Regions from separate parts of the Devosia sp. J2-20 genome, predicted to be linked through region 4. Evidence: predicted binding sites of a transcription regulator. Region 4 holds the regulator's gene; each other region holds the start of a gene.
The links. Region 4 encodes LexA, which represses DNA repair genes until DNA is damaged. Its sites were predicted from a motif close to TGTTCNNNNTGTGTTCNG; they were not measured.
Positions count from the first base shown of each region.

Region 1: the regulator LexA is predicted to act here: its motif matches at 6,246-6,263, upstream of dnaE (DNA polymerase III subunit alpha).
Region 2: the regulator LexA is predicted to act here: its motif matches at 6,678-6,695, upstream of AC0L37_RS15635 (DNA recombination protein RmuC).
Region 3: the regulator LexA is predicted to act here: its motif matches at 2,361-2,378, upstream of AC0L37_RS13505 (PA0069 family radical SAM protein).

Region 1 is NZ_CM147870.1:1,485,017-1,493,014, reverse strand. Features, by position in the region: gene pyrH (UMP kinase) at 1-206, opposite strand, end outside; gene tsf (translation elongation factor Ts) at 409-1,338, opposite strand; gene rpsB (30S ribosomal protein S2) at 1,412-2,227, opposite strand; gene dnaE (DNA polymerase III subunit alpha) at 2,591-6,046, opposite strand; gene AC0L37_RS07330 (YoaK family protein) at 6,428-7,081, shown strand; gene AC0L37_RS07325 (hypothetical protein) at 7,246-7,383, opposite strand; gene AC0L37_RS07320 (MFS transporter) at 7,547-7,998, opposite strand, start outside.
Region 2 is NZ_CM147870.1:3,164,953-3,172,950, forward strand. Features, by position in the region: partial or broken gene AC0L37_RS15600 (FAD-containing oxidoreductase) at 1-680, opposite strand, end outside; gene AC0L37_RS15605 (LOG family protein) at 833-1,693, opposite strand; RNA gene ffs (signal recognition particle sRNA small type) at 1,821-1,916, shown strand; gene AC0L37_RS15615 (DNA polymerase III subunit gamma/tau) at 1,978-3,729, shown strand; gene AC0L37_RS15620 (YbaB/EbfC family nucleoid-associated protein) at 3,726-4,049, shown strand; gene recR (recombination mediator RecR) at 4,056-4,658, shown strand; gene AC0L37_RS15630 (hypothetical protein) at 4,672-5,148, opposite strand; gene AC0L37_RS15635 (DNA recombination protein RmuC) at 5,225-6,652, opposite strand; gene def (peptide deformylase) at 6,792-7,307, shown strand; gene fmt (methionyl-tRNA formyltransferase) at 7,356-7,998, shown strand, end outside.
Region 3 is NZ_CM147870.1:2,764,822-2,772,819, reverse strand. Features, by position in the region: gene AC0L37_RS13515 (hypothetical protein) at 1-420, shown strand, start outside; gene AC0L37_RS13510 (HAD-IA family hydrolase) at 455-1,141, shown strand; gene AC0L37_RS13505 (PA0069 family radical SAM protein) at 1,138-2,286, opposite strand; gene AC0L37_RS13500 (MDR family MFS transporter) at 2,694-4,163, shown strand; gene AC0L37_RS13495 (NAD(P)-dependent alcohol dehydrogenase) at 4,199-5,170, opposite strand; gene AC0L37_RS13490 (helix-turn-helix transcriptional regulator) at 5,253-5,477, opposite strand; gene AC0L37_RS13485 (hypothetical protein) at 5,477-5,941, opposite strand; gene AC0L37_RS13480 (ABC transporter ATP-binding protein) at 6,068-7,897, opposite strand.
Region 4 is NZ_CM147870.1:1,802,856-1,810,853, forward strand. Features, by position in the region: gene moaC (cyclic pyranopterin monophosphate synthase MoaC) at 1-433, shown strand, start outside; gene AC0L37_RS08840 (molybdopterin molybdotransferase MoeA) at 430-1,632, shown strand; gene lexA (transcriptional repressor LexA) at 1,740-2,453, shown strand; gene AC0L37_RS08850 (YybH family protein) at 2,453-2,827, shown strand; gene AC0L37_RS08855 (GyrI-like domain-containing protein) at 2,883-3,386, opposite strand; gene AC0L37_RS08860 (DUF2155 domain-containing protein) at 3,493-3,897, opposite strand; gene AC0L37_RS08865 (NADH:ubiquinone oxidoreductase subunit NDUFA12) at 3,935-4,318, opposite strand; gene AC0L37_RS08870 (vitamin B12-dependent ribonucleotide reductase) at 5,100-7,998, shown strand, end outside.

The DNA of each region.
Region 1 (7,998 bases), 320 kb from region 4:
CGATCAGTGCCATTGGCCGCAACAGCCATACCGCGGAAAATATTGCCAGCACCGATAACAATAGCGATCTGCGAACCGTTCTTGGCGGCATCAGCGATCTGCTTGGCAACGGACTGGAGAAATTCGGGTTCAATGCCGAAAGACTGGTCCCCGGCCAGCACCTCACCCGACACCTTGAGCAAAATGCGTTTATAGGCAGGCACCATCGACGAACCCCTTACGGAAAAAAGCGGTGGGGCACCGAATCCGGCGGCCCGGCAGACACTAAGGCAAAAGCGCCTTCAAAAGAAAGCGCTACACCAGTCGAAACAAGTTTAGACAGGGTTTTGTGCTCGATCCCGGGCCAAATCAAGGCAGGCGGGAGAACGGCGAGCGGGCCCTTGGGCCCGCCCGCAATCATTAAAGGCGTTACTTCTTCACGCCGGCAGTGGCAGCCACTTCAGCAGCGAAGTCACTCTCGGCCTTCTCAATGCCCTCGCCCAGCGCATAGCGCACGAACTTGGTCAGCTTGATCGGGGCGCCAACATCCTTCTCGGCATTCTTGATCGCATCGCGGACCTTGGTCTCGCCATCGATCACGAAGGTCTGTGCCAGCAGCGTGACTTCTTCGAAGTACTTGCGCATACGGCCATCGACCATCTTCTCGGCGATATCAGCGGGCTTGCCCGATTCCTTGACCTGCTCGAGAATGATGCTGCGCTCGCGCGCCACAACGTCCTGGTCGAGGTCTTCGGGATCGATCGAAAGCGGGTTGGTGGCTGCAATGTGCATTGCCAGCTGCTTGCCCAGAGTGGCCAGCGCAGCCTTGTCGCCGGTCGATTCCAGTGCAACCAGAATGCCGATCTTGCCCAGACCTGCCTTGACGGCATTGTGGACATAGCTTTCCACCACGCCATCAGTCACCGAGACAACCTCAGTGCGACGCAGGTTCATGTTCTCGCCAATCTTGGCGATGGCTTCGTTCAACTCGGCAGAAACCGAATGACCGGCGCCCGGGAACGGCATTTCGCCGAGCTTGGCAGCGTCGCCGTCAGCGTCGAGCGCCAGCTTGGCAATATTGTCGACGATGGTCTGGAACTGCTCGTTGCGCGCAACAAAGTCAGTTTCCGAGTTCACTTCGACAACGGCGGCCTTCTTGCCATCGGCGGCAATGCCAACCAGGCCTTCGGCGGCAATACGATCAGCCTTTTTGGCAGCCTTGGACAAGCCACGGGTGCGCAACCAGTCGATTGCTGCTTCCATGTCGCCATTGTTTTCGACCAGGGCCTTCTTGCAGTCCATCATCCCGACGTCAGTCGCGTCGCGAAGCTGCTTGACCATTCCTGCAGTGATATCCATGGGGTCACCTCTTGGCGGCCCCGTCTGAGGGGGCCGCATGGTTCAAATCAATATAGAGTTCGTCGTAGCGAACTTACTTGGCGGCTGGTTCAGCGGCAGCAGGTGCTTCTGCGGCAGCTTCAACAGCAGGCGCTGCTTCAACTGGCAGTTCTTCTGCAGGAGCCTGCTCAACAGCACCCAGATCGGCGCCGAAGTCGGACGACGAACGGGCGATGCCGTCAATGGCAGCCTTGGCGACGAGCGACACGTAGAGTTCAAGTGCGCGCGACGCATCGTCATTGCCCGGGATCGGGTAATCGACAGTGTCGGGATCGCAATTTGTATCAACGATAGCCACAACTGGGATACCCAGACGACGAGCTTCCTTGATCGCATTGGCTTCCTTGTTCGTGTCGATCACGAACAGCAGCGATGGCAGGTTGCCCATGTCCTTGATGCCGCCCAGGTCACGCTCAAGGCGTTCCTGCTCGCGGCTCATCATCAGGCGTTCCTTCTTGGTGCGCAGAGCGAGTTCGTCTTCGCTCATGGCTTCCAGGGTACGCAGGCGGGCGATCGAGTTCGAGATGGTCTGCCAGTTGGTCAGCGTGCCGCCGAGCCAGCGGGAGTTCACGAAGTACTGAGCCGACTGCTTGGCAGCATCAGCTACCAGCGGAGCAGCCTGACGCTTGGTACCAACGAACAGCACGCGGCCACCGTCAGCAACAGTGTCGCTGATCAGCTGCAGGGCGCGGCTCAGAGCCGGCACGGTCTGGCTCAGATCGAGAATGTGAATGTCGTTGCGAACGCCAAAGATGTAGCGTTCCATCTTGGGGTTCCAGCGGTGCTTCTGGTGACCAAAGTGGACGCCAGCTTCAAGCAATTGACGCATAGAGAAATCGGGCAGTGCCATGTGGGCTGCTCCTTGTTTACCGGTTGATGCCTCCACAAGGCGCTGCGACGGTATCCCGCCACCGGATGGATTTTCGGTTCCCCGAAAAGCCTGCCTCGTGTGTGAAATCGCGCTGACACACAGTCAAACGCAAGCGCGATATAGGCGATGTCTCTACAAAGGGCAAGTGAGATCAGCCCTGCCCCACGCCCATTCCTTGCGAAGGCAAACCGGCGGGCCGCACGACAGGCAGACGACAAACGCCCGAAGCACTGACACTTCGTGATCAGCGCACAACAAGCGTTCGCACCAAGGCCGTCAGCCAATGAACCCGACATGACAGCCACATCACCGTCGTCTAGGACGGCAGAAACCACGCTTCAATCAGTGGAAGCGAACATCGGTCACGCCTTCAAGCGCCTTGATGCCGCCGGCGACGGCCGTTGTCAGCAGGTAGGTGCCGGGCAGTTCGATCTCGTACTCACGGGCACCACCATCGCGGATCACCACGAAATTGACAGATCCCTCCCCGCCCCGCTTGAGCTGGGCACTGATAGATCCCAGGGGCGCGGCACTGGCAGCAAACACCGTCAGGCGGCGGTCGATCTTTTCAGCAATGCCATCAATGGGCTCGGCCGACAGCAGCCGCAGGCTCACGCCTTCAGCGCGCTCATCCGCGCCAACCTGCAGGATCACGGATTTGCCCGGCTGCAGAATGGCACCGAACTGGGTAATCTGCTCGGAAAACGCGATCACTTCATAGCTGCCCGACTGATCGGATAGCGTCAGGATCATCATCGGCGTTCCCTTGCGGGTCCGGCGATCCTGCCGACCGCTAATGGTCCCAGCCAGACGTCCCGCCGAGGCGCCATCCTTGACGGCCCGTTCAAAATCGCCCCAACGCTGCACGCGCAGCTTGTCGAACATGTCGGAATAGGCATCGAGCGGGTGGGCCGACAGATGGAAGCCAAAGGCTGAAAGCTCACGGTCGGCACGTTCGGTTGTGGACCAGTTCGGCACCCCTTCGGGCAGGCGCAGCGTTTCAGGCTCGCCAGCGTCGAACATGTTCCACTGACCTTCATTGCGCTCAGCGGTCAGCGTGTGAGCCATGCCCATCACGGTTTCGATGGCCGCAAAGGCCACTTCGCGCCGCGGCACGATATCATCAAACGCACCGGCGTTCGCCAGCGTTTCCAGTGTCCGCTTGGACAGCACGCGCGGATCAACCCGGCGAGCAAAGTCACCCAGGTCTTTGAAAGGGGTATCACCACGCACCTCGATGATGTGCTCTGCCACCTGGCGACCGACGCCCTTGACCGCGCACAGGCCATAAAGAATGGCCTTGTCCTTGACCGAGAACACCACCTGTGAGCGGTTCACGCAGGGCGGTACGAGTTCGATCTTGTTGCGCTTGGCTTCGCTGCGGAACTCGGCCAGCTTATCGGTATTGCCCATATCCAGCGTCATCGACGCTGCCAGGAACTCGTGCGGATAATGCGCCTTGAGATAGGCGGTCTGGTAGCTCACCAGGGCGTAGGTTGCGGCATGGCTCTTGTTGAAGCCGTAATTGGCGAACTTGGCGAGCAGGTCAAAAATTGTGTCGGCGAGCGACTGCTTGAGACCGTGCTTGATCGCCCCTTCGCGGAAACGCTCGCGCTGCGCGTCCATCTCCGCCTTGATCTTCTTGCCCATGGCGCGGCGCAGCATATCGGCTTCACCCAGCGAGTAACCGCTGAGCAGCTGCGCAATCTGCATCACCTGTTCCTGATAGACGATAATGCCATAGGTCTCATCGAGCACCTTGGACAGCTCTGGATGCGGGTATTCCACATCCTCGCGGCCATGCTTGCGGTCACAGAACAGCGGAATATTGTCCATTGGACCGGGACGATACAACGCCACGATAGCGATGATGTCCTCGAACCGGTCGGGCTTCATGTCGAGCAGCGCCCGACGCATGCCGGCGCCCTCAACCTGGAACACGCCAAACGTGTCGCCCCGCGCATACAGCTCGTAGGTCGGCTTGTCGTTAATCGGGATATCTTCGATCCGGAAGCTGCCGCCATCCAGATTGACCATATTGACCGCGTACTGCACCGTGGTCAGTGTCTTGAGGCCCAGAAAGTCGAACTTGACCAGACCGGCGGCCTCGCTCCACTTCATATTGTACTGGCACACCGGCATGTCCGAGCGCGGATCGCGATAAAGCGGCGCCAGATCATGCAGCGGCCGGTCACCAATGATGATACCGGCAGCGTGGGTCGAGGCGTGGCGGAACAGACCTTCGAGATTTTTGCCGATGGCCACCAGATCGGCCACGGTTTCGTCTTCTTCGCTCAGCGCCTTGAATTCGGGGACCTCGGTCATGGTGCGCTCGATCGACCAGGGGTCGGCCGGATTGGCGGGCACCATCTTGCAGATGCGGTCCACCTGGCCATAGGGCATTTGCAGCACGCGCCCGACGTCGCGCAGCACAGCGCGCGCCTGCAGCGTACCGAAGGTGATGATCTGACTGACCTGCTCCGTGCCGTATTTGCGCTGCACGTAGCGAATGACTTCTTCGCGCCGATCCTGACAGAAATCGATGTCAAAGTCGGGCATCGAAACGCGTTCCGGGTTCAGGAAGCGTTCGAACAGCAGATTGTAGGCCAGCGGATCAAGGTCGGTAATGGTGGTGGCATAAGCCACCAGCGAGCCAGCACCCGAACCACGGCCGGGACCGACCGGAATGCCCTGCGATTTTGACCAGCGAATGAAATCGGCCACGATCAGGAAGTAGCCCGGAAACTTCATCGACTGGATGATGTCGAGTTCGAACTCCAGCCGCTCCCAGTATTCCTGCTCGGTCTTGCCGGGTGCCGGACCTGTGGCTTCAAGGCGGTTGCGCAGCCCCTCCTCTGCCATGGCGCGCAGCGCGTCGGCCTCGGCCGCCACGGCGTCTTCATCGCTCAGATCTGGCGCTGCGGCGAATTTGGGCAGGATCGGCTTGCGGGTCTGCGGTCGGTAGGACACGCGCTGGGCGATCTCGACCGTGGAGTTCAGCGCCTCGGGCAGATCGGAGAACAGCGCCTCCATCTCGGCCCGGGTCTTGAAATAGTACTGATCGTTCAGCTTGCGCCGCTCGGTCTGGGCCAGCACGGTGCCGCCGGCAATCGCCAGCAGCGCATCATGCGCCTCAAATTCCTTGGCCGATTTGAAGAAGGGCTCATTAGTGGCGACCAGAGGAATGCCCTTGCGGTAGGCGTAATCCACCAGCCGCGGCTCCACGGCTGCTTCCTGCACCCGGCCATGGCGCTGCAATTCGATGTAGAAGCGCTCGCCAAACAGCTCGGCCAGACGGTCCAGCCGCTTGATCGCATTGGCATCCTGCCCCTGGGCGAAGGCCATGTCGATGGCCCCCTCAGGGCCGCCGCTGAGACAGATCAGCCCCTCAAGCCGCTCCCGCGAAAGCCAGTCCAGTTGCGCCCGCGCCGTGCCCCCGTCGCCTTCGATATAGGACTGCGAAACCAGTCGCGACAGATTGCCGAAACCCACCTCGCTCTGGGCCAGCAGCACCACGCTGGACTTGCCGCTCCAGGCGACGTGGCCGCGTTCGTTGACGCGCTCTTCGCTGGCCGCAAAATCAATCGCCAGTTCAACCCCGACCAGCGGCTGAATGCCCTTTTTGCTGGCTTTTTCGGAGAATTCCAACGCCCCGAACAGATTGCCGGTATCGGCAATACCCAGCGCCGGCTGCTCATCGGCGGCCGCGAGTTTGAGAATGGTCTCAAGCTGCAGCGCACCCTCAAGCAGGGAATAGGCAGAGTGAACGTGAAGATGGATAAAACCGGGGCCGTGCATGGTGAACCTTTATGACCGGCTCAGGGCGATTATCATACCGCCCCGATGCCGCAATCCACAGCCAGCGTCACACGAGTCGGGCAATGATATCCATCCAGGTGAGCGAACCAATCGTGAAGGCGCCCAGCGTAACGAATGCGGCAAAGTCCTTGATGAAAGTGAGCATCGTCGTCTCCCGTGTTGCTATGATGTTCTTATACGTTCGATGTTTGTTCCTGTCGAGTGTGACTAGCGGGAACAGCGGGGATTGGCGGTCACTGGTTAGCAGACTGTTAACATCGAGATGCACGCAAGCCGCAAAACCCTTGCCGCACGGGATCGAAGCGACCAGTCTTTGATCACCCTCCTCTCAGCGAGTCTCACTGCCATGTCGCCAGCCCGATGACCCCCACCCCGCAATTAAGTCTGGGGCTGTTGCTGACTGCTGCCGCCGGCTTCGCCGACGCGATCGGTTTCATCGAACTGGGCGGCCACTACACCTCCTTTATGAGTGGCAACACCACCCAGCTCGGTGACGCGCTGGCTCATGGCGGCTGGTCCATCGCCGCGACCGCTGCGTCGCTGGTGCTGCTGTTTGTGATCGGCAGCTTTATTGGCTCGATGCTGGCATTGCTGGCGGGGGCCCGCTGGGGATCGGGCGCGGTCACAGCTTTGGTGCTGGCGAGCGTGCTGCTGACCCTGGCGCTGGCCATGCTGGGTTTTCCGGCAACCCAGTTCATGCTGGTGCTGGCTGCTGGCGCGGGCGCGCAGAATGCCATTCTGCCGGCCACCGGCTCCGTGCGGTTGGGCACAACCTTCGTGACCGGTACGCTATTTGCCGCAGGCCAGGACTTCGCCCGTGCGCTGCGCGGACTGGCGCCACCCTGGCGCTGGCTGCAGCACCTGCTGGTCTGGAACTCACTGATGATCGGGGCGCTGATCGGCGGCCTGGGCTATGCCATGCTCGGCATCAACGCCCTGCTGGTGCCCGCTTTGGTCTATCTCGGCTTTCTGATTGCCTTCATCGCGCGCCGCCCCGCCAAGGTCATGGCCTGAGCCCCACAGATAGGTTTGCTGGCTGAGCGGTCGGGGTCGGACTGCAAACCGCCCGCCCCAAACCAATCCGTAACCCCAACGTGACGCCTTGCGTGACGGCGCCACCATGAAGGCCAGCTTGAACGCCAGCGGGTCACGGCCTGACTGACGATAAAGGCGACCGGTCAGGCCATGATGAATGATGCCGGCCAATGGGCCAACAAAGCAGATCCGGCATTGATGAACCCCATCACACCACCAATGATCGGGGCCATGAAAAAGGTGATGAACGCAGCAAGAGCAATTTTGGTTGTCTTGGGCATGAAGTCTCCATCCAGAGTTGACTGACAAAGGCCATTCCCACGTCAACACCAGCCCGAGGGTTGGTCAGGCGGGCTTTGCAGATCAGATTCAGGGCGGACATGACACGAAGCTCCATGTCATTGGCTCGTCTCGCCGCACCATGATGCGGCGAGACGAGCGAGGTTATTCGGCTGCGACGGCTTGGGGGCCTGGCGCGTTCAGGCCACCCGACAGGCGCACCAGAACGATCGCGACAAACACCACGCCAGCGGCGATGTAGGGTGCAGCAGCAAGGCCGATGCCTTCCACCACAAGCCCCCCGACCCATGCGCCCCCCGCGATCCCGAGGTTGAACGCACCAATGTTCAGACCAGACGCCACATCAACCGCACCCGGAGAGACCTCGCGTGCGATTTGCACGACGTAAGATTGCAGCGGCGGCACGTTGGCAAAGGCAAAACCGCCCCAGAAGGCTGCAACCGCGATGGCTGCAATCGGACTGGTGAGGGCCGCACCGAGTGCGACCAGTGATATCGCAAGGCCAACAAAGATCACGGTCAAGGACGCCACCGCACCGATACGGTCAGCCAGTTTGCCGCCTGCGATGTTCCCCACGGCGACAGATGCACCGTAGA
Region 2 (7,998 bases), 1.4 Mb from region 4:
GGTCACGCCTTCGGCTTCAAGAATCTTGCGTATCCAGGCCGAGATATCGGCGTCTTCACGCGATGCGGGCCTGTCACCACGATCAATCACGGTGACCTTGGCACCAAAGCGGGCATACATCTGGGCGAATTCCAGCCCGATATAGCTGCCCCCCACAATGACCAGATGCCCCGGCAGGGTATCAAGGTTCATGATCGAGCTGTTGGTCAGATAGGGCACCTTGTCGATCCCGGGCCAATCTGGCACAGCAGCGCGGGCGCCAGTATTGATGAATATCTGCGGCGCGGTGATGGTGCGCTCGCCAATCTGGACTTCGCTGGGGGAGAGGAAATGCCCCTCGCCCTCGATATACTCCAGCGCTTCGATGCCGCCGAGCCATTCGGTCAGGCTCTCTACCGAAGCGCCGACGACAGCGTCCTTGCGAGCCTTGACCGCCTTCATGTCCACGCTGACTGGTCCCTTGACGGCGACACCGAAGTCACCGGCACGGCGCGCCATCCAGGCAGCGCGGGCGCTGGCGACCAGCGTCTTGGTGGGGGTGCAGCCATCATTGACGCAGGTGCCGCCAATATGTTCGCGCTCGATCAGGGCGACCTTTTGTTTTCGCCAGCCAGACGTGCTGCCAGAAACGGGCCGGACTGCCCTGCCCCGATAACGATGGCATCAAACTGATCCGACATGGTCGACCTCCGCAATTGTGCATACTGACTGCCGACCCAACGGGTGGCTTTGCCAAGGGTTCAATCGAACCGCACCCGTGCGACCATGCGGTTTGAGACACCGCGCGCGCAAGTGCTGTCTGACATGATTGCGGCTATGGCCGGCGGAGCCATCAGTCGCCGCGCAGCACTTCGTCGATTTCGGGCAGATTGTAGAATTGGCGCACCACGTCCCACCCCTCATCGGCGGTATCCACAACGTTGAACAGGTCCAGATCGCCTGGCGAAATGGTGCCGGCGTCCGCCAATGCTTGAAGGTTGAGCACCTTTCCCCAGAAATCCTTGCCGAACAGCAGGAGCGGCACGCGATCCATGCGACCGGTCTGGATCAGGGTCAGGGTCTCAAAAAATTCATCGAGCGTGCCAAACCCGCCGGGGAAAACCGCCACGGCCTTGGCCCGCAGCAGGAAGTGGATCTTGCGGGTGGCGAAATAGTGGAAATTGAAGCTGAACTCGGGCGACACATAGACATTGGGCGCCTGTTCATGGGGCAGCACGATGTTGAAGCCGATCGAGGGGGCGCCGACATCGGTGGCACCGCGATTGCCCGCCTCCATGACGCCTGGACCACCACCGGTGACCACGACATATTCCTTGTTGTCCATGGCCTTGGCGGTTGTGGAGGCCAGTTGCGCAAAGCGGCGTGCCTCGTCGTAATAGCGCGAGGCCGCCTCCAGATTTTTGCGCTGGGTATCATTCTTGGCAGCCCAGGCATCCTTGCCAGGCTCGGGAATGCGCGCACCACCAAACAGCACCACGGTCGAATTGATGCCACGTTCGCGCAGTACGAATTCGGGCTTGAGATATTCAAGCTGGAAACGAATTCCGCGGGTGTCTTCGGAGGTCAGGAATTCGTCATCGGCAAAGGCCAGACGGAAGGCCGATGACTCGGTCTGCGGCGTTCTGGGAGCAAGCTTGGCGGAAGCGATATCTTCCTTGGACGTCCGCAGTGAAGTTTGACGACGCTTGGCCATGAATGCGATCTCCTGTGCTCCAACCCGTCTAGCCGATGGGCGGAGTGATCGCAACGCAGGCGGCGCATGTGTCACAGTTTGCGCCGAGGCCTTGCCATCGACGCAATTAATTCGCATATAGCGCACCGGGAGGTTGGCGCGGACGTGTTCCTCGCCAACCGGGTCAGGTCCGGAAGGAAGCAGCCCCAACGAGACCTTCACGGGTCGTTGCCAGCCTCCTACTTGCCTCTATGATGGTCGCATGACCACAGGCAGATTCCCGAACCTTGACCTAGAGGGGCACGATGGCTGACGCTACGACCTCGCCCTATCTCGTCCTCGCCCGCAAATACCGGCCACAAGACTTCACAACGCTTGTTGGCCAGGATGCCATGGTACAGACGCTGGGCAATGCGTTCGCGCAGAACCGCATTCACCACGCCTTTATTCTGACCGGAGTGCGCGGCGTGGGCAAAACCACGACAGCGCGCATTCTGGCCCGTGCCTTCAACTATGAAGATGCCAGCGGACCGCACCCGACGCTCGACCTGAGTGTTGAGGGCGAGCACTGCCGCGCGATCATCGAAGGCCGCCACGTCGATGTGATCGAAATGGACGCCGCCTCCAATACCGGCATTGGCGATATTCGCGAGATCATCGACTCGGTCAAATACGCGCCGTCATCGGCGCCCTACAAAGTCTATGTGATCGACGAAGTGCACATGCTCTCCACGGCCGCCTTTAACGGCCTGCTCAAGACGCTGGAAGAGCCACCGCCCTATGTGAAGTTCATCTTCGCCACGACCGAAATCCGCAAGGTGCCGGTGACCATCCTGAGCCGCTGCATGCGGTTCGATCTGCGCCGCATCACGCCCGAAATCATGTCGGCCTATCTCGAGTCGATCTTGAGCCAGGAAGGCATCAGCTTTGAGCCTGAAGCACTGGCGATGATCGTGCGGGCCGGCGAAGGCTCGGCGCGCGACAATCTCAGCCTGCTCGATCAGGCGATTGCCCATGGCAATGGCACGGTCACCGCCGCAACGGTCAAGGCCATGCTGGGGCTGGGCGACCGGGCGCGGATCATCGATCTGTTCGAAGAATTGATGGGTGGCCGGATTGGCGAAGCCATCGAAACGATGCGCAGCCTGTATGACATGGGTGCCGATCCACAGACGCTGGTTGCCGATCTGGCCGATTTCACCCATCTGGTGACGCGCATCAAGGTTGTGCCCGCCGCAGCTGATGATGTGTCGCTGACACCTGATGAGCGCACACGCGGCGCCGATCTGGCGGGCAAATTGCCCATGCGGGCGCTGACACGGGCCTGGCAGATCCTGTTCAAGGGCTATGACGAAGTGGCGCGGGCCAATAATGGCCTGCAGGCTGCCGAAATGGCGTTGATCCGCCTGGCCTATGCCGCCGATCTGCCCAGCCCGGACGATCTGATTGCCAAGCTGGCCAATCAGCCCGCGCCGGCCGCCGGCCAGCAATCAATGATGCCGATGCCGCGCGGTCCCTCTGGCGGGTCTTCGGGCGCCTCCTCGGCCATGCGCGTTGAGCAGCCCCGCCCTATCGATACTGAAGCCATCGCGAGCCAGCCTGCGGTACCGCAGGCGCAGGTTCAGCCCGCGCTGGCCACTGTGGCCAGCTACAAGGAGTTGATCGCCCTGGCGGGCGCCAAGCGCGACGTTCTGGTCAAGCTCGCCCTGGAAGGCTCCATGCGACCTGTGTCGTTCGAGCAGGGCCGGATTGAGGTCGCGCTGGTCGACGGCACCGACCCGGGCATCATTGCCACGCTATCGGCGCGCTTGCAGAAGTGGACCGGCGAGCGCTGGCTGGTGATGGTTTCAACCAAACCGCCAGAGGGGCTGACGGTTCGTCAGGAGACCGAGCAACGCACACAGGCTCACCATGCCGCGGCGCATGAGGACCCTTTGGTCAAAGCCATTTTAGAGACATTTCCGGGGGCCAAGGTGGTCAACGTCAAGGTGCGCGATGACGCAGCTGTCGTTGATGATGTTCCCCCACCCCCAGTTGAAGAGGATGACGACGAATGAAAGACATTATGGGCATGATGAAGGCCGCCAGCGAGATGAAAGGCAAGATGGAGGCCATGCAGGCCGAGCTTGCCGAGCTGGTCGTTGAAGGCCGCTCCGGCGGCGGCATGGTCGTGGTTTCGCTCACCGGTAAGGGTGACATGAAGGGCGTCAAGATCGACCCCTCCATGTTCAAGGAAGATGATGTCGAGGTCCTCGAGGATCTGATCATCGCCGCTCATGCTGATGCCAAGACCAAGAGCGAAGCGGCCATGCAGGAGCGCATGAAGGAAGTCACCGCCGGGTTGCCCATCCCCCCCGGCATGAACCTGCCGTTCTAGGCCATTCTGCAATTGGCCAATGGTGGACCCGAGATTGAACAACTGATCCAGCTGCTGGCACGCTTGCCGGGGCTTGGACCGCGCTCGGCTCGTCGGGCCGTTCTGCAGTTGATCAAGAAAAAAGAGCAGTTGATGATCCCGCTATCGGCGGCGCTGGATCGGGCTGTCGAGGCTGTGCGCACCTGTGAAGTGTGCGGCAATGTCGATACCATCAACCCATGCTCGATCTGTTCGGATCCGCGCCGGGGCGATAGCGGCATGTTGATTGTGGTGGAAGACGTGGCCGATCTGTGGGCGCTGGAGCGCGCTGGTGTTGGCGCGGTCAGATATCATGTCCTGGGCGGCGTCCTGTCGCCGCTGGATGGGATAGGCCCTGATGATATCAGCATCAATGAGCTGATCGCGCGGGCACATGAGTTCCGCGAGATCGTACTGGCGGTCAACGCAACCGTCGAGGGACAGACCACAGCCCACTACATTATGGACCGACTTGGCGAGACCGAAATCAAGGTCAGCCGCCTGGCCCACGGCGTACCCGTGGGCGGTGAGCTGGACTATCTCGACGAAGGCACGCTGAGCCAGGCGCTGAAAGCGCGTACCGCGATCTAGTCGTCTTAGGTGTCTAGTGGGTCTGGGCGTCCAAATCCTCGGCCGCCTCCTCGGTATCTTCTGCCTCTTCGGCAACGCCATCGTCAGCGGTGCTGCCCTGCTCGATGGCTTGTCGGGCGTCAAAATCATCGGGTGACAGGGTGTCGAGGCGATCGCCCTGACCGGTTTCGAGCGGGGCACCCAGACCGGTAAAGTCGGCATTATCGTCGACATTCTCCATGGACCCGCTCAGCTCCTCAATGGCGCGGTCCACCTCATCGAGCAGAGCCGCCGGGTCTTCCTCGCCCCAGTCGCCGCTCTCACGTGCGGCGCTTTCGTCGCGCAGTTCCCGCAGCCGCGCCAGACGCTCGCTGGCCGGACGGTCTGCGCCATAGCGCAGGTCTTCGACCTCGCTCTGACTATAGGGCTGCGCGATGCCGGGCTGATCGGCGTTGTCGAAATTGGTGTCCTGCGGCAGCAATGTGCCGGGGTGATCGATATGTTGTGCCAAGACGGCCTCCTGCAATTGGTTTTGCGGGGAGAAACGCGACGGTGCGAAACTGGTTCGACCGACAGAGCAATCGTGATCAGGCCAGGTCGCCCGGATCGTCGACCACCAGCCGCAACGTCGGTTCAGGATCGCTCTGATCGCCATCAACGCCATCCCAGTCGGGTGGAATGGCCCGGCTGGACTTGGCACCGAGTTCACGCAGCATTTCGACCTGACGCACCACATTGCCATTGCCTGAGGACAGCTGCTTTTTGGCGTCGTCGAAGCTTGACCGAGCCTTGCCCAGATGACCATCGAGCTTGTCCATGGTGCTCAGGAACCCAGCCACCTTGTCGTAGAGCGCACCGGCACGGCTGGCGATCTCTTCGGCATTGCGGTGGCGCTTTTCGATGTCCCAGACATTGCGCACTGTGCGCAGCACGGTCATCAGCGTGGTGGGTGTGGTCAGCATCACGCCCTGACTCATGCCATATTCGACCAGCTTGGTATCGGCCTGAATAGCGGTGGCCAGCGCCGATTCGATGGGCACGAACATCATCACGTAATCGAGGCTGCTACGGGCGTGGCGTTGATATTCCTTGCCGCCCAGGGTCTTGATGTGACTGCGGATCGAGACAATGTGGGCCTGCAGATACTGGTTCTTGGCGTCATCCTCGCAATTGACGTAGGCCTCAAAGGCGGTGAGCGACACCTTGGAGTCGATGACCAGACGGTCATTATTGGGCATCAGCACTTCAACGTCAGTGCGCACTCGTGCACCGTCCTCGCCCGTGTGGCTGGCCTGGGTGATGAACTCTTCGCCTTCGCGCAGGCCTGAGCCTTCCAGAATGGTCGAGAGGATCATTTCGCCCCAGGCACCCTGAGTCTGGGAATTACCCTTTAGCGCCCGGGTCAGGTTCTGCGCTTCGGTGGTGATCTGCAGATTGCTGGCTGCCAAAGCGCGGATCTGTTCGCTCATGGTGGCGCGGTCGCGCAGCAACTCGCCCTGAAACTCGACGATTTTCTCGTTGAGCGGCTTGAGCAGCACGTCGACCTGCTCACGGTTCTGCTTGGAAAATGTCTCGCCATGGCTTTTGAGCACTTCGCCGGCAATGGCCTTGAACTCATCGGTCATGTGCTGGCGCGCCTCAAGGAAGCGCTTGTGGTTCTCTTCGGCCTGCTTGACCTGCTCAGCCATGCGGGCGCGCAGGCCCGAGACTTCCGAGAGCAGCGACGACCCCTTCTCACGTTCGATGTCGAGCAGTTCTTCGCCGCGCTCTCGCTCCTGGGCGAGCTGATGGTCCAGTTCCTGAATGCGGCTGTCGCGCTCGGTAATCTGAGCCAGGAAATTGCTGCGCAACTGCTCGGACGCCTGCTGGGCAGCCGCTTCGGCGCGCGCGGCGCTGGCGCGCATGGCGCCCACCACAATAGCGGCCAGCACCAGAACGAGTAACACCCCGCCCAGAATTGCCGCGGTGAGGTAGGAGACCGGCCAGTCGCCGAGTGTAAAAAGCAGTGTGTCCATGGGTGGAGTTCTAGCCGATTCGAGGCGTTGCCATAATGTTCCAATGCGCCGATGACGCCATCGCGACTGCCACAAGAGTTGACCTCACGCGCGAAAATACCATATCGAGAGGCACTTCCCTTATTGCCGGACCTTCATCATGGCCATTCGCCCCATTCTCGTCATTCCCGATGCGCGCCTGCGTGCTGTCACCGATCCGATCATCGAGGTCGATGAGGAGATCAAGACCCTGGCCGCCGACATGCTTGAAACCATGTATGACGCGCCCGGTATCGGTCTGGCTGCGCCGCAGATCGGGGTGATGAAGCGTATCGTGGTAATGGATCTGGCTGGGGAAGATGAGAAACCCGAGCCGCTGGTGATGATCAATCCCGAAATCACCCATTTCGGCGAGCAGATGCAGGTGACCGAAGAGGGCTGCCTGTCGATCCCCGAACTGTATTACGAAGTCGAGCGTCCCAATGATGTGGTGGTGAAGTACACCGATCTTGAGGGCAAGGAAGTCACCAAGGAAGCCGAGGGCAAGCTGGCCGTGTGCATTCAGCACGAACTCGATCACCTCGATGGCGTGCTCTATATCGACTATCTCAGCCGCCTCAAGCGCGACCGGGTCATCAAGAAATTCGACAAGGCTGCCAAGCGCGCCGCTGGCTAGAATTGCGCCGGCCCCAGTGTGGGCCAGGCCATCAAGGAAGGTCGGACAATGCGTGTCGTCTTCATGGGTACGCCCGATTTTTCCGTGCCGACCCTGACAGAACTTGTTTCCAGCGGTCACGAAGTGGTGGCGGTCTATACCCGCGCGCCCAAGCCGGCTGGCCGGGGACAGGAAGAGCGCAAATCGCCCGTCCACATGGCGGCCGAAGGTTTCGGCATTCCCGTGTTCACACCACGCTCACTCAAGGGCGAGGCCGAGCAGATCATCTTTGCCAGCCATGATGCCGATGTTGCGGTTGTGGTCGCCTATGGCCTGCTGCTGCCCAAGCCCGCGCTTGATGCGCCCCGCCTGGGGTGCCTGAACCTGCATGGTTCGCTGCTGCCACGCTGGCGTGGCGCGGCACCGATCCAGCGCGCGATCATGGCCGGCGACAGCCAGACCGGCGTGCAGGTGATGCAGATGGAAGAAGGGCTCGATACGGGCCCGGTCGGTCTGGGCGAAGTCATCGCCATCGCCCCCGACATGACGGCAGGCGAACTGCACGACACCATGATGCGGGTTGGTGCCGATCTGATGGGGCGGGCCTTTGCCGCGCTGGAGCGCGATAGCCTGGAGTTCACGCCACAGCCTGAAGAAGGCACCACCTACGCCAAAAAGATCGAAAAGGCTGAGAGCCGCATCGACTGGTCGC
Region 3 (7,998 bases), 960 kb from region 4:
TGCTTTGCCAGCACCGGCAGCCAGCAGCTTAACAGCGCCGGTCTACCTGCCTATAAGCTCACCCTGCTGCGCAATCGCCTGACCGGTGAACTCGATATTGCGGTGACAGTGGCCGCTGACAAGGCGCAGACCGATACCAGTCGGCCACTCAAACTGAACTTTCATGGTGGCGTCACCATGCAGTTCGATTTCGTTGCTGATCTTGAGACGCGCTACAACACCACCAACCAGTTCTATGTAGCCGATCCGGTGCGCAAGGCGGCGCTGCTCGAAGAGATGAAGCGGTGCAATGCACTGACGATGACTGTGCCCTTGAACGGTGATGGGGGCGCGAGCGAGGAGGTCTGGCTATCGATGCGTGGCGTTCTGGCCTCGCTTGATTTCATGGCCAGCTTCGCCCGCAAGGTTGCCCAATACTGACCACCCCTATTGCTCCCCAAGACTGGACCTGCTCATGATCCCGACGCCCGGCGCCGCGCTGCTGTTCGACATTGACGGCACGCTGGCAGACACCGACCCGCTGCATCTGGAGGCCTTCAATCGCAGCTTTGCCCCGTTTGGCCATAGCTTTGACCGGGCCCGCTTTGTCCGTGAACTACAGGGGCTGGCCAATGTCGATATCGCCGCGCGCTTTCTGCCAGACCTGGATGCTGATGCACGCATGGCGGTGATGGATGACAAGGAAGCTTTGTTTCGCGAACTCGCCGCCACCGAAATCCATGCCGTAGCCGGACTGTTTGATCTGCTGGACCAGGCCGATGCGGCAGGTATTGCCATGGCGGCGGTCACCAATGCGCCGCGCGCCAATGCCGAATTGATCCTGCACGGTCTGGGTATCACCAGCCGCTTCAAGGCGGTGGTGATTGGTGCCGAACTGCCGCATGGCAAACCGCATCCCATGCCCTACCTAGAGGGCCTGCGCCTGCTCGGCGCCCAAGCCGAACATTCGCTGGCGTTCGAGGACTCGCGCACTGGCATCGCCTCGGCCACGGCAGCGGGCATTGCCACGATAGGGATGCGCACCGGCCTTGATGACGCAGCGCTACGTGCGGCCGGAGCGGTGCTGTCGGCCGACGGCTATGACGATCCCGCGTTGCTCGCCTTCGTTGCCGATCGGGTCAGCGCCAGCCAGATCGCCTAGAACAGGCTCATCTGGGCGCTTTCGATTTCGGGAGCCTCGAACAGGTCATTGCGCAGACCCGGCAGCTTGCCGTCCAAGCCGTAGCGCTCGCGTGCTTTTTCGAAGCGCTGTCGCAGCAGGGTCGCATAGGGGCCTTCGCCGGTCATGCGGGTGCCAAAGCGGGAGTCGTAATCCTTGCCGCCGCGTGTGTCGCGCACCAGCGAGAGCACATGACGCACCCTGTCGGGGAAGTGACGCAGCAACCATTCGCGGAACACGTCGCGCACTTCGCCGGGCAGGCGCAGCAGGATCATCTGCGCACTGGTGGCGCCCTGTGCTGCTGCAGCATCGAGAATGCGTTCGAGTTCCATATCGTTGATCGCCGGGATCATTGGTGACGCGAATACCGCGACAGGAACACCGGCCTCGGTGAGCAGGCGAATGGCCTCGAGCCGGCGCGCCGGGGAGGATGCACGCGGCTCCATGCGGCGGCTCAGCTTGTGGTCCATTGATGTCATCGAGATCGCCACCTTTACCAGCCCCAGCTTGGCCAGTTCGGTCAGCAGATCCAGATCGCGGGTGATCAGCGCCGACTTCGTCGTGATCATCACTGGATGTCTGGTCGCCAGCATCACTTCGAGAATGCCGCGCGTCAGCTTGTGCTTGCGCTCGGCCGGTTGATAGGGGTCAGTATTGGTGCCCATGGCGATGGGCTTTACCCGGTAGTTCTTGGCAGACAATTCGGTCCGCAGCGCCTCGACCGCGTTGGTTTTGACGTAAATGTCGCGCTCGAATTCGATACCGGCCGAATGGCCCAGGAATGCGTGGCTGGGCCGGGCATAGCAGTACGAGCAGCCGTGCTCGCAACCGCGGTAGGCGTTGATCGATCGCTCAAACCCAATGTCGGGACTGTCATTGGTCGTGATGATGGTTTTGGCGCGCTCAGTGTGTTCGACCGTCTCGAAGATCGACAGCGGCTCGACATTGTCCCAGCCGTCATCAAAAGACTCGCGGGTCTGCTTTTCAAACCGGCCGCTGCGATTGCTCTGCGCGCCCCGTCCGCGAACCTGATCGACATCCAGCAATTCCCGCCGTGCCAGATCGGCATCCCGGCTGCGGCTGAGTTGCTCGAGAGCTTCAAATGATGGGGCTTGATAAAAGGCCATGAAAACGTCTCCTGCCGAACGCGCAACAGTCGAATCGTGACTGGTCAACGCGTCTCAGGATGTAACAGTTCCACGAGAACAGAACAAGAACGATGTCGGGTTTGTTAACGTCCTGTGGTGGCAGAAGCGCAACAGATTGCCACGCGCACACGCGCTATGCGCACTGCCCGATGGACCGTGGCCATTTTTAGGAATATGCCGGGCCTCCGCTGCCGCCAACGGGGCAATTGCTGGCGCGCGGGCCTATCTGAATTCTATGCTGATCATCGCCGGGCAACGGCGAATATGCAGCCCGTTGCCGACGCATGCTGACACGGGCTGTCACCACATTTTCTCATGGTGTTGTCGAAGCTGGAAGACATCAACCGTCGCACTGTCGACGCTGCTATTTTATTCGAGGGATTTCTATGACCATTGACGCAACAACCACGGGTGATTTGCCCTCGGGCGAGGTCGACAACTCTGCCCGCAACAAACTCGTCATCGCGCTGCTGCTTGGCTCCACCTTTGTCGTCTTTCTCAATGAGACGATGATGAGCGTGGCCATCCCTCATCTGATGGCGGATCTGGGCGTCGCGGCCAATATCGCGCAATGGCTGACCACTGCCTTCCTGCTCACCATGGCTATCGTCATCCCCATTACGGGCTTTCTGCTGCAGCGTATGAACACAAGGCCCGTCTTCATGCTGGCCATGTCGGTCTTTGCTGCTGGCACGCTGATCTGCGCCGCCTCGCCCGGCATCGAACTGCTGATCTTTGGTCGCGTCATTCAGGCTGTCGGCACGGCCATCATGTTGCCGCTGCTGATGACCACGGTGATGACGCTGGTGCCGCCCGAAACACGCGGCAAGACCATGGGCAACATCTCCATCGTCATCTCGGTCGCGCCCGCGATCGGGCCGACCATTGGCGGGTTCATCCTGGCCAATTTCGAATGGCGCTGGATGTTCATCCTCATGCTGCCAATCGCACTGGGTGCGCTGGCTCTGGGCAGTCGCAAGATGCAGAACGTGACCACGCCGCGTTATGCGCCACTCGACATCGCTTCGGTAATCCTGTCTGCGCTGGGCTTTGGCGGACTGGTCTATGGCCTGTCCAGCCTGGGCGAAGGCGAACAGGCCGGTGCGGCCTTCCCGCTCTGGCTACCTCTGGTGGTCGGCGGCGTGTCCATGGTTGCGTTTATCTGGCGTCAGATCGTGCTGTCGCGGCAGGACAAGGCGCTGCTTGATCTGCGCACCTTCCTGTCGCGCAATTACACCGTGTCCGTGCTGACCATGGGAATTGCCATGATGGCCCTGTTCGGCACGGTCATCCTGCTGCCCATCTACACCCAGAATGTTCTGGGTCTCGATACGCTGCAGACCGGCCTGTTGCTGTTGCCCGGTGGCTTGCTGATGGGGCTGCTCGCGCCATCGGTTGGCCGCTTGTATGACCGCATCGGCCCAACCAAGCTGCTCGTACCCGGTACGGCACTGGTCTCGATCGTGCTTTGGGCGCTGACCCGGGTGGATCAGCACACCTCGGTCTGGGCCATCCTGACCGGTCACATCATCATCAGCATCGGTCTGGCGCTGGTGTTCACACCATTGTTCACTGCCGCTCTGGGCTCGGTGCGGCAGGAAATGTACTCGCATGGCAGCGCCATTCTCGGCTCGGTGCAACAGGTCGCCGGGGCCGCTGGTATTGCGCTGTTCGTGGCCTTGATGAGCATTCGCACCGCCGGTCTGGCTGCGGAAGGTGTGGAGCCCGTCAGCGCCCTGGCTGGTGGCATCCAGCTGGCATTCATGGTGGGCGCGACCATTTCCCTGTTCGCAATCGTCACCGCGTTCTTTGTTCGCAAGCCCGAAGGCGGCGCGCCCGGCATGGGCGGCCACTAGACCATCCAGAACGGCGCCCGGCGGGCGCCGTTTTCTTATGGAGCCGAAACCTCGACAACCACAGCCCCGCGCTTGCGCCCGCTATCGACCAGCGCATGCGCCTTGGCAATCTCGGTGAAGGGCACGCGGCTATCGATAGTGGCCCGCAAAACACCCGCCGCCGCCAGATCCCGCAGTGTCTCGATATCTGCCAACAGCTCGCCTGCCACGCCGACGATGATCTGCCGGCCACCCAGCAATTTGCGCAATCCAGCGCGCAGCATCATGCCGCCGCCAGCATTGCTGGCGATCAGCTGGCCCGTCGGGGGCGTCGCTCGTTCGAACTGGGCGAAACTGACCGTGTCCACAGTGTCCATGATCACGTCATACTGGATGCCATTGCGGGAAAAGTCAGTCTGCCCGTAGTCGATCACATGATCAGCACCCAGGGCCCGCACCATATCCAGATTGCGCTCGCTGCAGACGCCCGTGACCTCTGCGCCGAAATGCCTGGCCAACTGCACGGCGAAGCTGCCCACGGCGCCGCTGGCGCCATTGATCAACACCTTCTGGCCTGGTGCAATCTTTGCCAGACGCAAGAAGTGCAGCGCCGTCAGGGCACCAAAGGGCAGGGCGGCAGCTTCGGCGAAATCCATGCCTTGGGGGAGGGCGGTGATAGCCGCGGTTTGCGGGACCACCTTGTATTGGGCGTGGGCGTCATAGACGTGCATGCCAAACACCCGATCGCCGGTTTTCAGTCGCGTCACGCCCGCACCAACCGCCTCGACAATGCCGGAGAACTCAGAGCCGAGAACGCTCTTGCGTGGTTTGGTGATGCCCATGAACAGGCGCGCAGGGAGCCAGAATGCAGCGGGAATGCGGAAGGCCCGCAACCGGGAATCGCCCGAGGTGACGGTGGTGGCGACAATGCGCACCAGCACTTCACCCGACTTTGGAACAGGTTTGGCGATCTCCGTGATTTTCACGACATCGGGGGCGCCATAGGCAGTCTGTACGGCGGCTTTCATTTCGGTTCTCCAGAATTTTGGGCAGGCTTCGCCCGCCGCCTCGCTTTGGGGCAGTTTGTTGGTTCAGGGCCTGGGTTTCAGCCTATTCGGCGGTCTTCTTCCATTGGAACACGGTGCCGATTTCCACCTCGAACACCTCGGCAATACGGAAGGCGGCTTCCAGCGAGGGCGAGTATTTGTTCTGCTCGATGGCGGCCACGGTCTGTCTTGTCATGCCGATACGGTCGGCCAACTCCTGCTGGGTCATTTCGTCGGCATCGAAACGCAAGCGCCTGATGATATTGCTGATGGGGGGCGGCGTGGCCATTACGCGCTGATCCGGAACGCGACGATATGGGTGGTTTCGCGCACCAATTCGGTGATGACGAAAGCCATCAGCACACCATTGGCAAAGATCAACGCCACGGCGCCGCCGGGATCAGCCGGGTAGGCAGCCTTGATGGTGTCGGTGGCCAGCAACCCGCCAATCAGCCCGACCGGGACCAGCAGCTCGAGCAGCCGGAAACCAAAGCGGTCGGCCCGCGCCTCGATGTGACGCTCCATCTCATCGGGAGCGGCATCGAGGTTTTTCTTGCTCATGACGCCGGCAAACACATTCAAGCCGATCATCACCACCAGCGAAATGCCCATACACACCAGGAATCGCACCAGCACTTCAGCCCCGTCCACGATCCCGGCGAATGCTTCGATCCAGAACGCCCCGAAATAATAGCTCCAGACCACCAGGGTAATCCCGACGGCAATCCATGCGTTCTTCTCGCGTAAAGACATCGCGTCACTCCATGTTTGTAATCTATGACGCTATATCATCTAAAACGAACATCATGTCAAATATATATAACACCATGTTGCGGGGACTTAACCTGGGCGACGCAGGTCGCCACCCAGGCCTCAGGGCTAGTTGTTGCCGATAAAGCCGCCCGATTGCCGCGCCCAGAGCTGAGCGTAGATGCCGTTCTGGGCCAGCAGGCTGTCATGGGATCCCATCTCTGCAATTCGCCCCTGATCCAGCACCACGATGCGATCCATGCGGGCAATGGTGGACAGGCGATGGGCGATGGCGATCACCGTCTTGCCCTCCATTACGCCATAGAGGGTGTCCTGAATGGCCGCTTCTGCCTCGGAATCCAGTGCCGAGGTGGCTTCATCCAGCACCAGTATGGGGGCGTTCTTGAAGATTGCCCGCGCCAGGGCAATGCGCTGACGCTGCCCGCCTGAGAGCAGCACCCCGCGCTCACCGACATGGGCGTCGTAGCCGCGACGGCCCTGTTGATCGACCAGACCTGCAATAAATTCCGACGCCATGGCCTGCTCGGCCGCTGCCGCGATGGTGGCCTGTGGTGCATCGGGCTGACCATGGGCAATGTTATCGCGTACGGAACGATGCAGCAGGCTGGCATCCTGGCTCACCATGGCAATGGCGCCGCGCAGGCTGTCCTGTCTCACCGTTGCAATGTCCTGACCATCAATGCTGATCTGGCCCGCTTCAGGCTCAAAGAAGCGCAGCAGCAGATTGACCAGTGTCGACTTACCGGCACCCGAGCGCCCCACAATACCGATCTTTTCGCCGCCAGCAATGTCGAAGCTGACGCCGTCCAGCCCGCCGACGCCTTTGCCATAGTGGTGGCTGACGCCGGAAAAGCCGATGGCTCCTGTGGTGATCGTCAAGGCTGGCGCATTGGGTGCATCGACGACTTCTAGCGGCTGCGCCACGGTCTGCAATGCCTGCCGTGTGGCCCCCAGATGGGTGAACATCGACGACACCGCATCGAGCATCCATTCAGCCATGCCGGTAATGCGAAAACTCAGCGCCAGCGAGGCCGCAACCAGCCCCAGCGGTGCGCCGCCAGCCTGCCATAGCACCACGGTATAGCCGACCAGCCCGACAATCAGCAGGCTGCCCATGAAAATCATGCTTACATTGACCGTGACCTCCAGCTTTTGAACTGCCACGAGTGTGCTGCGGGAGGCCGCAAAGCGCCGCATGCTCTCGGCGTCCTCGGCAGCCTGATTGGCGAACAGCTTGATCACGTCGATGTTGGCGTAACCGTCCACCAGCATGCCGGTCAGATCGGCATTGGCGCCCTGCAAGTCATGCGAGGCGCGATGCAGGCGCGGCACGACATAGACCATCAGGCCAACAAAACAGGCGATCCAGACCAGCAAGGGTGTGATCAGCCTGATATCGATCGAGCCGATCAGCCAGGTCGAGCCGATCACATAGATCATCACATAGGTCAGCGTGTGGAGCACCTGATAGACCGCGCCGGTCGCTGACGCGCCGATATCGCGCACCTGATTGGCAATGCGGCCCGACAGGTCGCGCCGGAACCAGCCGACCGATTGGCGTTGCACATGACGATGCGCCCGCCAGCGGATCAGGGTTTCGGCATTGGGGCGATAGGCGATGTCGTCCAGGCTCTCGCCAATAAAACCGGCGAGGGGGCGGAGCAGCAGGAGAATGGCGGCTGCCCCGAGCAGCTCGAGGCCGTGGTCTTCCCAGAATCGACTGGCTTCGGCCAATGCCAGCGTATCGACCAGCGAACTGGTATAGCCGATCAGCCAGACCTCAATGCTCGCGCTGATCAGCGTCAGCAGCAGGCTCAGCGCGATGACGCGGTGAAAGGGTTTCAGGCTGTCGCCAACAAACTGCCAGACAGAGGCGCTGGGTGTCGTTTCGGCATGGGGCGTGAACGGGTCGACGAGCTTTTCAAAGCTGGGAAACATGGGATGCCCTCCAGGGGCAGATGATCAAAATGATGAGGAGCTGACAGGCAGCCCGACATAGCGGCGCGGCCCGTCTAGCGGTGCGTGCGTATGTCCATAAT
Region 4 (7,998 bases):
TATTGTCGATATCGCCGACAAGCCCGCAACAAGGCGGCGCGCCGTGGCACAGGCCCGTATTGTCGGGCAGCCGCAGACGATTGCCACCATTATGGGCGGCAGCCTCAAAAAGGGTGATGCGCTGGCGGTAGCGCGGATTGCCGGTATCATGGCGGCCAAAAAGACCGCCGAGCTGATCCCGTTGTGCCACCCCATCCCGCTGACCAAGGTCAGCGTGGAGATTGCCGAACATGGCGAAGATGCCATCCTGATTGTGGCGACGGCTGAAACCACCGGCCAGACCGGGGTCGAGATGGAAGCATTGGTGGCTGCCTCCACGGCGGCGCTGACATTGTATGACATGGCCAAGGCGATTGATCGCGCCATGGTGGTGACCGATATCTGCCTGATGGAAAAATCGGGCGGCAAGTCCGGGGATTTCGTGCGCGCATGAGCCTGCTCCCCGTCGAAGAGGCCATTGCGGCCATTCTCAAGCGCGTGCCGACGCCGGTCGGCGAAACCGTGTCGCTGGATGCGGCGGCGGGTCGGGTCTTGCTCGAACCGGTCAAGGCCCGCCATGACCAGCCGCCCTTCAATGCCAGCGCCATGGATGGCTATGCCGTCGGTGCCGCTGACATCATGGAAGGTCACAGCCTCAAGGTCGTGGGGACCTCGCAGGCCGGGGCCAGTTATGCCGGACGTCTGGGCCCGCACGAAGCGGTCAGGATTTTTACCGGTGCGCCGGTGCCCGAAGGGGCCGATGCCGTCATCATGCAGGAACAGGCCCAGCTCGACGGCGATCAGGTTTCGTTCAGCATCGAGCCCTTGCCGGGGCGCAATATCCGGGCCCTGGGCAATGACTTCACCACAGGCCAGACGCTGATCGAGGCTGGCGTCCGACTGACCCCGATGCAGATTGCCGTGGCCGCGGCAGCCAATACCCCGACGCTGACCGTGGCGCGACGGCCGCGTATTGCGCTGCTGGCGACGGGTGATGAACTCGCCCTGCCCGGCGCGGCGCTGGGGCCTGACCAGATCATTGCTTCCAACAGCTTCGGGCTGGCGCCCATGCTGGCCCCCTATGCCCATACCATGACCGATCACGGCATTGCCCGCGATGACCGGGAAGCCCTGCGCGACAAGCTCAGCGCCATTCTGGCCGATGCACCGGACGTGCTGATCACGACCGGGGGCGCCAGCGTTGGCGACCACGATATCGTGCAGGAAATTCTCGTTGAACTGGGCGTGACGCTGGATTTCTGGCGCATCAATATGCGCCCGGGGAAGCCCCTGATGTTCGGCACGATCGGCAAGACGCTGGTATTTGGCCTGCCGGGCAATCCGGTTTCGGCGATGGTCACGGCGATTGTTTTCATCAAACCGGCGCTGCGACACTGGCTGGGCCTGACGCCGCAGACGCCCTGGCACCTGCCACTGGCTGCCGCGACCCCAGCCAATACGGCGCGACGGCATTTCATGCGGGCACAGTTGCAGCAGACCCCCAATGGTCCAATGGCGCTGCCAATTTCCCAGACCGATAGTGGGCATACTTCATCCATGGCGCTGGCTGACCTGTTGATTGTGCAGCCCGAACAGGCCCCTGGACAGGCGGCGGGCACGCTGGTCGAAACCATTGTGGTCGACGCCTTCTAGGTTTCGGGCCGCCCCATTTGCAGGAAAATCGTCGGGGATATTGCAGAACATAACTGGAACACATATAGTCGTTCTGTCTATGTTCCGATTCTCACCCCGAGGGGCCTATGCTGACGCGCAAACAACACGAGCTGTTGATGTTCATCCATGAACGGATGAAGGAAAGCGGCATTCCGCCATCGTTCGACGAGATGAAGGATGCCCTCGATCTGGCGTCCAAGTCGGGCATTCACCGGCTGATCACTGCGCTGGAAGAGCGCGGTTTCATCCGCCGCCTGCCCAATCGGGCCCGGGCGCTGGAAGTCGTTAAGCTGCCGGATTCGATGAACCCGTCGCTTGGCGGCCGTAAGGCGCGCTTTGAGCCATCGGTGATCGAAGGCAATCTTGGCAAGGTGGCGAGCCCGCCATCGCGTGTCGCCGCCGATGATGATGGCGTGCGCTCAATTTCCATCCCGGTGATGGGCCGAATTGCAGCGGGTACGCCGATCGAGGCCATTCAGAGCCATTCCCACACCATTATGGTGCCGCCTGAAATGCTGGGCAGCGGCGAGCATTACGCACTGGAAGTGCGCGGTGACTCGATGATCGATGCCGGCATTTTTGATGGCGACACGGTATTGATCAAGAAGCAGGATGCGGCCAGCACCGGCGAGATCATCGTGGCGCTGGTGGACGATGAGGAAGCGACGCTCAAGCGCTTGCGCCGCAAGGGCAATACGGTGGCACTTGAAGCCGCCAACCCGGCTTATGAAACCCGCATTTTCCCGCCTGACCGGGTCAAGGTTCAGGGCCGGCTTGTCGGGTTGCTGCGTAAATATTGATGGGGGCGGCGACGCCCGAAGCGTTGATCGCGGCCTATGGCGAGGCGATCAACACGCATCGCTTCGCGGTCGTCGCGCCCTTGATCGCCCAGGATGCCAGTTTCTGGTTCAATGATGGCTCTCATCTTGGCATTGCAGCGATACGCGATGCCTTTGAAGCCACTTGGGCACGGCTGGTTGACGAACGCTACTGGCTGGAAGACCTGATCTGGATCGTAAAAGGGCAGGATATCGCGGCCTGTCGCTATCGGTTCTGCTACACGGCGGTTGTGAACGGAGATGTTCAATCTGGTGCCGGTCGCGGCACCTGCATTGTCGAGCGGCGCGTGCAGGGCTGGGTCATCGTTCACGAGCATCTGAGCGCCTTGGCCTAGCGGCGAGCGGTGCGTGACTTCGGGAGTCACGGGCGATCAATGCCGGTATTGGCGTTCAGGCCGGACCGGTGGTCTTGATGCGCAATGTGGTGACCCACTTGTCAGGATCGGGTTCCTGCTCCGGGTCGGTCTCGTAGATTTCCAGACGACAGGCAAAGTGATGACCGTCGGACTGGGTTGCGCTATCCCATTCAATGCCCCGCTCCTTGGCCCAGCCGATCAGCATGGCTGTGGCATCATACAGATCGTCATAGGGGCCGGTATGGGTGGTCCAGACGTAATGCCCCGCCGGTAGTTGCGAGAATTTGACGGTGTCGTCACCCGCTGCCGCGCGGTCCACCGGGACCCCGGCTTCCACTTCAAGCGTTCTGGCCATATCGATGCGGTTATATTTGTAGAATGGCGCGCCGGTCGGCGTAATGCCATTGGCGGATAGCCAGGAAAATAGCGCCGGAAAGCCCTCATTTGCGGGCTGCGCCATTTCGGCCATCGATACGGTAAAGCTGATATAGGCGTAGGTCTGGACCGGCAGGTCCTGGAAACGTGGAACAGTCAGCATAAGGCGCTCCTCCCGCAATATCATGCAGTCGCGCAGTTCAGCCGCCTGCATCAATGCCGGTGACATTAGAATGGCGCGCGTCAGCGGGCCAGTACCATTGAGAGAATCAATCGCGCGCGTCTGGCGGCGGTACGTCGGTGCTGGTGCGGCACTCGATCAGCCACACATCATAGACCGCGTGATCGACGGCGTTGAGCGCTGGGCTGTCGGCGAACATCCAGCCGGTAAAGATGCGCTTGGATGTGCCGGTCAGGCTGCGCTGATCGACTTCGAGAAAGGCCGATGTCCGCTGGGTCTCGGTGGCAGCGCGATTGTAGCAGGCGCGCGGGGTGATCTCGAGCGCGCCGAACAGCACGGTTTCATCGATATAGACGTCGAAGCGGGTGATGCGGCCGGTGATCTTGTCGAGCCCGGCAAAGGTCGCCACCGGATTGGCAATGGGCTGGGCCGATACGGGCGCTGCAACGCCAAAGACGCCCAGCGCCGCGAGCGGCGCCAGGGTCATCATCATGCGGGCAAGAGTTTTGAGATGGCGCAAGGCGCCGTCCTTATTCTGGCGACCAGGCGTCGTAGTCACCGGTCACGCGGGGGCGTTCGCCCTTGTTGAGCAGGCTGCCATCGGGACGATAGGCGGCTGCCGTGCCGGTCAGGTTCTGCTGATGGGGCAGCTCCCAGCTCTTGGCGACATAGTTGGCCTTGGTTGGCACGATGTCGGTGCGATAGTGCATCCAGCCGTGCCAGCCCTGACCAATGGTCGAGGCGTCAGCGGGGCCGGCATAGGTCACATAGCGCCGATCAGCCTTGCGATCCTGGAAATAGCGATTGCCGAATTCGTCGCTGCCGACATAGTCGCCGAAGCGCCAGATCCACAGACGGGTGCCCCAGGTCTGACCACCCCACCAGGAGAAGATTTCGCTCAGGAACTGCTTGATACCGGATTTAGCCAATTGTCGATTCCGCCGTCGATAGCTGCGAGTGCGCCGGGTGTAACATGCGTGGTCAGATCAGCCTAGTGTTTGGCGGGTTTTTCGCGCGCTGTTTTCGTGCCTCGCTCACCCTTCTATAGGAGGGGCATCGGGGCCAGCTTTGCAGTGAGTGCCACCCTGCCCTGCACACAGCATCTGGTAGTGGGTCACAGGCAGATCACCACAAGCACTGGTAGTGGGCGCATTGTGGATTTCGCGTAATTTTTCTGCGCTTGACAGCTTTGTGACGGTTTGATTCGACGGTGTTGGTGGCATGGTTAGCCCATTGTAAACACCCGCCTGGCGGAGAATTTAGCCGTGGAATCTCGGCACTTTAGCGGGGCTTGTTCGGCTCACATATGCGCCGTTCACGTGATGCTCCAGCCTGCATAAAAGGGGGCGGCCAAGTCCGCGTTTTCCTTGCAGTTTGTCCCCACTATCCACATAATGAGCCTACTAGTGGTTGTCTGAACCACCCCTCCAACCACTAGACCTTGTGATTTCTTGCGTTGACGCATCGTTTGAATCGGCAGATGTTTTGGACAGGCCGACAACACACCATGTCGTCGGCTCAAGACCCCTGCTCAAAGCACTGGCATCAGACCGGCGCCATACAGGGGCACAGGCAAGTTTTTCGAGCCCGGCCACGGGCTCGGTTGGTGACGCGTCAAAACAGATTTGGGTGAGAAGCCGGGTTTTTCGGCTCGCGGGCATTTGTGTGCCCGTTACATTGGGGACTAAGACGACTATGCGCATTGAACGCCGGTTTACCAAAGCCAATGAAGACCGCTACGCCGGTCTCGAATTCCGCTCGGCCACGAGCGAGATTCGCAACCCGGATGGCTCGGTCGTCTTCAAGCTCGAAGATATCGCCATCCCCAAGAGCTGGAGCCAGGTTGCGGCTGACATCATTGCTCAGAAATACTTCCGCAAGGCCGGCGTCGCCAAGGCCCTCAAGAAGGTTGAAGAGAACTCCGTGCCGTCCTGGCTGTGGCGCTCCGTCCCCGACGAAGCTGCGCTCGCCAAGCTGCCGGAAGATGAGCGCTATGGTTCGGAAATGGACAGCCGCCAGGTGTTTGATCGCCTGGCTGGCACCTGGACCTATTGGGGCTGGAAGGGCGGCTATTTCGACAGTGAAGAAGATGCGCGCACCTTCTTTGACGAACTGGCCTATATGCTGGCCAGCCAGCGCGTGGCGCCTAACAGCCCGCAATGGTTCAATACCGGTCTGCACTGGGCCTATGGCATTGATGGTCCGGGCCAGGGTCACTTCTATGTGGACCCCTTCACCCACAAGCTGGTGAGCTCCAAGAGCTCGTATGAACATCCCCAGCCCCATGCCTGCTTCATCCAGTCGGTCAATGACGATCTGGTCAATGAAAACGGCATCATGGATCTGTGGGTGCGTGAAGCGCGCCTGTTCAAATATGGTTCGGGCACCGGCACCAATTTCTCGGCCCTGCGCGGTTCGGGCGAAAAGCTCTCGGGCGGCGGCAAGTCCAGCGGTCTGATGAGCTTCCTCAAGATTGGTGACCGGGCGGCCGGCGCCATCAAGTCGGGCGGCACCACCCGTCGCGCCGCCAAGATGGTGGTGCTGGATATCGATCACCCCGATGTCGAGGAATACATCAACTGGAAGGTCAAGGAAGAGCAGAAGGTTGCCGCTCTGGTGACCGGCTCCAAGGTCGTCTCCAAGCACCTCAAGGCCATCATGAAGGCTGCCGTCAACTGCGAAGGCAGCGGCGATGACTGCTTTGATGTGGCGATGAACCCCGCGCTCAAGCGCGAAGTGCGCGCTGCCAAGAAGGCTCTGGTGCCCGAGAACTACATCTTCCGGGTCATCCAGTTCGCCAAGCAGGGCTATACCGATATCGAATTCCCGGTCTACGACACCGATTGGGACAGCGAAGCCTACCTGACCGTTTCGGGCCAGAACTCGAACAATTCGGTGCGGGTGAGCGACGAGTTCCTGCGCGCCGTTGAAGGCGATAGCGACTGGGATCTCAAGGCACGCCAGTCCGGCGTTGTCACCAAGACCCTCAAAGCCCGCGATCTGTGGGAACAGGTGGGCTATGCCGCCTGGGCCTCGGCCGATCCCGGCATTCAGTACCACACCACCATCAATGAGTGGCACACCAGCCCCGAGGCCGGTCCGATCAATGCATCGAACCCCTGCTCGGAATACATGTTCCTTGATGACACCGCCTGCAATCTGGCATCGGTGAACCTGCTGCCCTATCGCAACCAGGATGGCTCGTTCAACACCGCTGCCTATGAGCACACCGTGCGTCTGTGGACCGTGGTGCTGGAAATCTCGGTGATGATGGCGCAGTTCCCATCCAAGGCGATTGCCGAACGGTCGTTCGAATACCGCACGCTGGGTATCGGTTACGCCAATATTGGCGGCTTCCTGATGACCTCGGGCATTCCCTATGACTCCAAGGAAGGCCGCGCCATTGCCGGTGCTGTCACCGCCATCATGACCGGCGTGAGCTATGCGACCTCGGCCGAAATGGCCAAGGAGCTGGGACCGTTCAAGGATTACAAGCGCAATTCCAAGCACATGCTGCGCGTCATCCGCAATCACCGCAATGCCGCCCACGGCAATGCCGAAGGCTATGAAAAGCTCTCGATCACCCCCGTGCCGCTCGATCATGCTTCGCTGATCGACAGCGAATTGAGCGAACGCGCCAAGATCGCCTGGGACAACGCGCTCAAGCTGGGCGAAAAGCACGGCTACCGTAACGCCCAGGTTTCGGTTATCGCCCCGACCGGCACGATCGGTCTGGTGATGGATTGCGACACCACCGGCATCGAGCCAGACTTTGCGCTGGTCAAGTTCAAGAAGCTCGCCGGTGGCGGTTACTTCAAGATCATCAACCGCGCCGTGCCACCTGCCCTGCGCACGCTGGGCTATTCGGAAGCCGATATTGCCGAGATGGAGGCCTATGCGGTCGGCCATGGCAATCTCAACCAGGCACCGGGCGTCAATCCATCCACGCTCAAGGCCAAGGGCTTTACCGATGAGAAGATCGCCGCGCTGAACGCTGCGACCGCATCGGCCTTCGACATCAAGTTCATCTTCAACCAGTGGACACTGGGTGCGGACTTCCTCAAGACGCTGGGCGTCACCGATGAGCAGCTGGGCGATTTCTCGTTCGACCTGCTCAGCTTCCTGGGCTTTTCCAAGAAGGATATCGAGGCGGCCAATATCCACGTCTGTGGCGCGATGACCCTGGAAGGTGCCCCGCACCTCAAGGCCGAGCATCTGCCCGTGTTCGATTGCGCTGCGCCTTGCGGCAAGATCGGCAAGCGCTCGCTGTCGATTGAATCGCACATCCTGATGATGGCCGCCGCACAGCCTTTCATCTCGGGCGCGATTTCCAAGACCATCAACATGCCAAACGACGCGACCGTCGAGGACGCCAAGCAGGCCTATATGCTGTCCTGGCGCCTGGCCTTGAAGGCCAATGCGCTCTATCGCGATGGCTCCAAGCTCAGCCAGCCGCTCAATTCATCCGTGCTGGCTGCGGCCGACGAGGATGAAGACGAGGATGCTGCCGAGGAAATGGCGGCGATGTCGTCTGCCGCCCGCGTGCCGCAGGTTGCCGAAAAGATCGTCGAGCGCATCGTTGAAACGGTCATTC